One region of the Herbaspirillum sp. NPDC087042 genome, then DNA from elsewhere that is predicted to be linked to it. Evidence: predicted binding sites of a transcription regulator. Region 1 holds the regulator's gene; the other holds the start of a gene.
What was found. The regulator sigma-54, encoded in region 1, starts transcription at its own class of promoters, with help from an activator protein. The targets are predictions, from matches to a motif close to TGGCANGNAANCTGCTTT.
Positions count from the first base shown of each region.

Region 2: ACIPHN_RS05445 (nitrate- and nitrite sensing domain-containing protein) is a predicted target of sigma-54. The motif match lies at 1,118-1,135, and genes of this name have one in related genera.

Region 1 covers NZ_JBIUZW010000010.1:175,665-179,075, reverse strand. Annotated here, with positions in the region: gene lptA (lipopolysaccharide transport periplasmic protein LptA) at 1-157, shown strand, start outside; gene lptB (LPS export ABC transporter ATP-binding protein) at 157-897, shown strand; gene ACIPHN_RS15335 (RNA polymerase factor sigma-54) at 960-2,450, shown strand; gene hpf (ribosome hibernation-promoting factor, HPF/YfiA family) at 2,605-2,967, shown strand; gene grxD (Grx4 family monothiol glutaredoxin) at 3,179-3,411, shown strand, end outside.
Region 2 covers NZ_JBIUZW010000002.1:265,684-269,094, reverse strand. Annotated here, with positions in the region: gene ACIPHN_RS05450 (HD-GYP domain-containing protein) at 159-1,052, shown strand; gene ACIPHN_RS05445 (nitrate- and nitrite sensing domain-containing protein) at 1,169-2,398, shown strand; gene ACIPHN_RS05440 (2-hydroxycarboxylate transporter family protein) at 2,403-3,411, opposite strand, start outside.

The sequences.
Region 1 (3,411 bases):
AAGCAAGCCGGGCGCCGGCCGCATCACGGCCGTGATCCAGCCCAAGAGTCCGCCGCCGGCCGGTGCTGCGCCTGCTCCCGCCCCTGCTTCCGTCCCGGGTCAGCCGGCCGCGCCGCAACGCAAGCCCCAGGCCGCGCAACCCGGAAAGGACCAGTAATGACGAGCTCGCTGGTAGTCCGCGGACTGAAGAAAAGCTATGGCGCCCGCCAGGTCGTGCGCGATGTCTCCATGGAAGTGCGCAGCGGCGAAGTGGTCGGCCTGCTCGGCCCCAACGGCGCCGGCAAGACCACCTCCTTCTACATGATCGTGGGCCTGGTGCCGTCCGATGGCGGCGAGATCGACCTGGATGGCTCGCCCATCTCGCGCCTGGCCATCCACAAGCGCGCCACGCTGGGCCTGTCCTACCTGCCGCAGGAAGCCTCGGTGTTCCGCAAGCTGACGGTGGAAGACAATATCCGCGCCGTGCTGGAACTGCGCAAGGAAGACGGCAAGTCACTCTCGCGCGACGAAATCGAGAACCGCCTCAACAACCTGCTGCACGAACTGCAGATCGAGAAGCTGCGCGAAAGCCAGGCCCTGTCGCTGTCAGGCGGTGAGCGCCGGCGCGTCGAGATCGCCCGCGCCCTGGCCACCGATCCGCGCTTCGTGCTGCTGGATGAACCCTTTGCCGGTATCGACCCGATCGCGGTGATCGAGATCCAGCGCATCGTGCGCTTCCTCAAGGAACGCGGCATCGGCGTGCTCATCACCGACCACAACGTGCGCGAAACCCTGGGCATCTGCGACCGCGCCTACATCATCAACCAGGGCACGGTCCTGGCCAGCGGCAATCCGGATGAGATCATCGCCAACGAATCGGTCCGACGCGTCTACCTGGGAGAGCACTTCCGCATGTAAGACCTGCGTGCGGAGATGCTAGGCATAGAAAACAGCGGGCCACGCCGCCACACGAAAAACAGATGAAACAATCGCTCCAGTTACGAACTTCGCAGCACCTCGCATTGACGCCGCAATTGCAGCAGTCGATCAGACTGCTGCAATTGTCGACGCTGGAACTGCACCAGGAGCTGGAACAGATCCTCTCCGACAATCCGCTGCTGGAACGCCTCGACGATGCGCTGGACAATTCGGTGCGCCTGCTGGCCGATGGTGCCGTCAGTGCCACGCCCTCTTCGGGTGTGGCCGAAGGCAACAGCGAAGGCAGCGGCGACGCGGCCCCCGCCAGCGCCGATGGCGAATCCAGCTTCGAATACCAGGACAACGCCCCCGAGGGCGGTGTCAGCGGCGAGTCCGACTGGAGCTTCGACGACGTTGCCCGCAACGGCAAATCGTCTGACGACGAAGATGCCCGTCCGCAACTGGAAGCCCACGAAATCACCCTGCGCGAACACCTGCTGGACCAGATCCGCGTGACCGCCCGCACCCTGCGCGACCGCGCACTGCTGGAACTGCTCACCGACGCGCTCGACGACAGCGGCTATCTGGAAGAACCGCTGGAAGATATCCTGGCGCGCCTGCCCGAAGAGCTGGGCATCGACCTGGAAGAGCTGGGCATTGCGCTGAAATTGCTGCAGAGCCTGGACCCGGCCGGTGTCGGCGCGCGCAGTGCCGGCGAATGCCTGGCCTTGCAGATCCGGCGCCTGCCCAAGGTGCCGTTCGTGACCCGCAAGCTGGCGCTGAGGATCGTTGAGGATTACCTGCCGCTGTTCGCCCAGCGCGACTTCAACAAGATCAAGAAAGCCCTCGATTGCGACGACGAGGACCTGCGCGAAGCCCAGGCGGTGATCCGCCAGTGCCGCCCCCATCCGGGTGCGGAATTCGCGCGCGATTCCTCCGACTACGTGGTGCCGGATGTGATTGTCAAACAGACAAAGACCGGCTGGCAGGTCATGCTCAACCATGAGGTCATGCCCAAGCTGCGCGTCAATGCCATGTATGCGAGTGCGCTGAAGCAGGCCAAGGGCGAGGGATCGCTGTCTTCCCAGCTGCAGGAGGCGAAGTGGCTCATCAAGAATATGCGCCAGCGCTTCGATACAATTTTGCGAGTTGCACAGGCTATTGTCGAACGTCAAAGAAACTTCTTTTCACATGGGGCAGTCGCCATGCGCCCCCTTGTGCTGCGTGAAATTGCTGATACACTGGGTCTACACGAGAGCACAATCTCTCGCGTGACAACTCAGAAATACATGCTCACGCCGCACGGCATGTTTGAGTTGAAGTACTTCTTCGGTAGCCACGTCGCGACTGAAACCGGAGGCGAAGCCTCCTCCACCGCGATACGGGCACTGATCAAACAGTTGATAGGAGCCGAAAACCCGCAGACCCCATTATCCGATAGCAAGATTGCGGATATGCTGGCAGAACAAGGCATGGTGGTCGCGCGACGTACAGTCGCCAAATACCGCGAAGTGTTGAAGATTCCGCCGGTCAATCTCCGCAAGTCCCTCTGAGTGTTTCGCATTTTTTTCTCAGTTTCTCTGCAGTAGCCGTTGCTGTGTTCTGGCAAGCATCCGATGCCAACCGACACGTCAGACGTGCCTTTGGCAGCGCAGCAGTAGCGATGGATTGCTCGAACCTCCAGTGACTTCACGATAGGAGTGTTGTATGAATCTGACCATCAGTGGACACCACCTCGAACTGACCCCCGCCCTGCGGGAATACGTGCAAAGCAAGCTGGCACGCATCAAGCGCCATTTCGACAACGTGATCGACGTCAGCGTGATCCTGAGCGTAGATAAACTCACAGAAAAGGAAAAGCGCCAAAAAGCGGAAATCAACGTCCACATCAAGGGGAAGGATCTACATGCGGAAAGCATCGCACACGACCTCTATGCTGCTATCGATGCCCTGATCGACAAGCTCGATCGCCAGGTCATCAAGCACAAGGACCGGCTGCAGGAGCATCACTCCGCCGCCAAACGCCTGCCGGACGAAGCTGCCGGCGACATGATGGCTGGCGCGGCATGATGCCCTGACAGTTTCATCACCTGACATGAGCAAAGGGCGCGCAAGCGCCCTTTTGCATTTGGGCAAGCTGCGTCATTGCTTGCATATCATATAAATAGTTTCCCGATTGAAATAAACTGTTGTGTGCGAGATCAATCCGGGTGTGGCGGTTCCAACGCGAGCGCCGGCTTTTCCCTATAATGTCGGCAATCCCATTTTCAAAGGCATAGCCATGAGCGACGTCCAATCCTGGATCAAAGAAACCGTGACCCAAAACCCTGTCGTGCTGTTCATGAAGGGTACCGCCCAGTTCCCGCAATGCGGCTTCTCCGGCAAGGCCATCCAGCTGCTCAAGGCCAGCGGCGCCGAGAACATCGTCACCGTCAACGTGCTGGAAAGCCCGGACGTGCGCCAGGGCATCAAGGAATACTCGAACTGGCCGACCATTCCCCAGCTGTACGTCAA
Region 2 (3,411 bases), on a different contig from region 1:
TCAGGCTGTCAGGGTTACAGGGATTGAGGGAAAATGTCGAACAATATTTTTTACGCGGACTGTAACCGGACCGGCGGCCCCAGCGAATGGCTAGGGCGACGTGTCCTCAGGCAGGTCGCCCATGTCCACGACCCATTCACTGTTGATCCGGAGCCCGCATGAACCTGCTTTCCCTGTGGCAGCGCGCCACCCGCCGCTCCCCGGCCACCTCGCGGAACGCTGCGTCTTCCCCCGATGAACAACTGTTGTTCAGCCTGTATCTGCTGGCCTGGGCGGTCGAGGCGCGCGATCCCTATACCGGTGGGCACCTGTGGCGCGTGGCACGTCTGTCGCGGCTGCTGGCCGAGGCCGCCGGGCTGGATGCCGCCACGGTCGCGCGCATTGCCATCGGCGCCTTCCTGCACGACCTGGGCAAGATCGGCATTCCCGACGCGGTACTGGGCAAGAAGGGCCGGCTCGATGAGGCCGAGTACGCCGTCATCAAGACCCATCCGGAAATCGGCCAGCGCATGTTGGCCGGCCATCCGCTGGCCGCCCTGGCCGAAGATGCCATCCTGCTGCACCACGAGACACCGGACGGGCGCGGCTACCCGTATGGCCGGCGCGGCCACGAGATCCCGCTGGTGGCCCGCATCGTCGGCATCTGCGACGCCTTCGATGCCATGACCAGCAGCCGCCCCTACCGCAACGGCATGCCCATCGCCCGCGCCATGGAGATCATCGAAGAAGAACTCGGTCGCCAGTTCGACGCCGAACTGGGTCGGCGCTTCATCGGCCTGGCCGACAACCCGGCGCTGGCGCATATCGTCGGCCACAGCGACCAGGGCATCCCGCTGCAATGCTGCACCATGTGCGGCCCCATCGTGGTGCGACCGCGCCAGGCCCGCGACGGCGATGCACTCTACTGCCCGGCCTGCCATAGCGAGTACACCATCACCGGTGACACGCTGCTGGCCACCGGTCGCCAGAATGCCGCCCGCGCGCTGGCGGCCACGCCCGATACCGATCTGATCGGACGGCTGGTGGGTGAAAGCGTGGCGGTGCTGGCATAAGGGGTCCATGCCGGCTTCCCGGCGAGCGGGTTTCACGAGAAAATCACGCATTGTGCATTTCCCGTTAGCATGACTCTTGCTTGCCCTCCGGCAGATCCCTCTTTGCAGCCCCGACCATGAACAACGTCCTCAACTACCTGATCACCGCCCGCCGCTGCGAGGTGGAAGAACTACAACGCCTGGCGCGCACCTGCGAGCTGGTGCTGACCGTGGGCAAGCTGATCCACTGCCTGCAGCAGGAACGCGGCGTCTCCAACATCTACCTGGGCTCGCGCGGCGAGCGCGACGCCGCCCAGCGCCAGGAACGGGTAGCCGCCAGCGAAGCGGCCCAGCAGGAATTCAATGCCTGGCTGCAATCGACCGAACACGACAATGCCTTGAGCAACGGCGCCCGCCTCTACACCCGCATTGCCTTTTCCCTGCATGCGCTGGCCGGACTGCCACAGTTGCGCGCCGACATCTCGGCCCTGACCATCACCGCCGCCCAGAGCTACGAACGTTTCAAGACCCTGGTCGGCGCCTTGCTGGCGCTGGTCTTCGAGGCCGCCGACGTGGCCGTCGATCCGCAGATCTCGCGCCTGCTGGTGGCGCTGTTCAACCTGATGCAGGGCAAGGAATTCGCCGGCCGCGAGCGCGCCGCCGGCGCAGCGGCCTTTGCCTCGGGCAAGATCACGCGCGAGCAGGAACAGACCATCGAATACCAGATCGAGATGCAGGAGCAGGCGCTGCGCCGCTTCGAGTCCTTCGCCGAAGGTTTCCGCAACGAATGGACTGCCATGCAGGCCACGCTGCCGCTGGCCGAACTGGAACGCCTGCGCCGCAAGCTGCTGACCAGCCACGAACGCCCGCTGGATGCGGAACTGGCCGAGGACTGGTACCGCTGCTGCTCCCTGCGCATGGACGGCCTGCACCAGGTCGAGATCCACCTGGCCGGCTATGTACAGACCCAGTGCCGGGACAAGATCGTGGAACTGCAAAAGGGGCTGGACGACCAGGCGCTGCTGCCGGGCCAGCAGGAACCCGTCGATCCGCTGGCCTCGCTGGAATCCTTCGCGCCCGGGCTGGACGCCGGTGTCGGCCCGCACCTGGCGCACTCCATCGTCGATATCCTGCGCACCCAGTCCGAGCGGCTGCAGAACCTGACCCAGGAGCTGGCCACCGTGCGCGAGAGCCTGGAAGAACGCAAGCTCATCGAACGCGCCAAGGGCGTGCTGATGATGAAGCAGGGCTTGAACGAAGAAAGCGCCTACCGCCTCCTGCGCAAGCACGCCATGAACCAGAACCGGCGCATCGCCGAGGTGGCGCAGGCCATCCTGTCGCTGACCGAGATCCTGCCCGACGCCTAATTTCCTAATGGAACCACTTCAGCAGCAGCGTCGCTAGCACCACCATCAGCGCCCCACCGATGCGGGTGGAGATCTGCGCGAAGGGCATCAGTCCCATGCGATTGGCGGCCGACAGGATCGCCACATCGCCGGTGCCACCCAGGCCGCTGTGGCAAGCCGTGACGATGGCCGACTCCACCGGATACATGTTGAGCCATTTGCCCACCAGGTAGCCCGAGAGCACCAGCGCCACCACGGCACTGGCGCAGATGGCCACATAGGCCAGCGAAAACGAATGCGCCAGGTCCTTCCACGAGACGAACAGCGCGCCCAGGCCGACCAGGATCGCGAAGGTCAGGTTGGAGGAGACGAACTTGTACATCTGGTAGGCGCCCAGTTCCATGGACGGTGGCACTACCCGGCTGACCTTGAGCAGGGCCGCTGCGACGATCATCAGGATGGGGCCGGGGATGCCGGTATAGAGCGAGAGCAGCGAACCCAGGATAAAGAAGGCGCAACTGATCAGCAGCCCCGCGCCCATCAGGCTCAGGTTCAGCGGCGCATCGATGTGCTCGTTGTGCAGCAGCGTCTGGTCGTCGCCACTGCGCACCAGCACCCCATTGCCGCTGATGCCGGGACGCTTCTCGCCCAGCCATTTCAGGATGCCGCTGGAGAGGATCGCCACCACGTTGCCCACCAGTGCGGCCGGCACCATCATGGCGATCAGGCCATCCTGCGAACGTCCGAGGATTTCCGCATAGCCGATCGACAGTGGCAGGATGCCTTCACCGATGCCTCCACCCACGATGGGTACGATGATGAAGAAGAAGGTATGCATCGGGCTGTAGCCGAAGGCCAGCCCCACCAGCATGCCCACGACCACGGCGGCGATGGTGCCCACCAGCAGCGGCAGGAACATGCGCATGAAGCCCTGCACCAGCACCCGGTGATTCATGCCCAGGATGCTGCCGGCCACCAGGCAGGCGATGTAGAAGTACTGCAGGTTGGCGGTCTTCATGGTGGTGGTCAGGGCC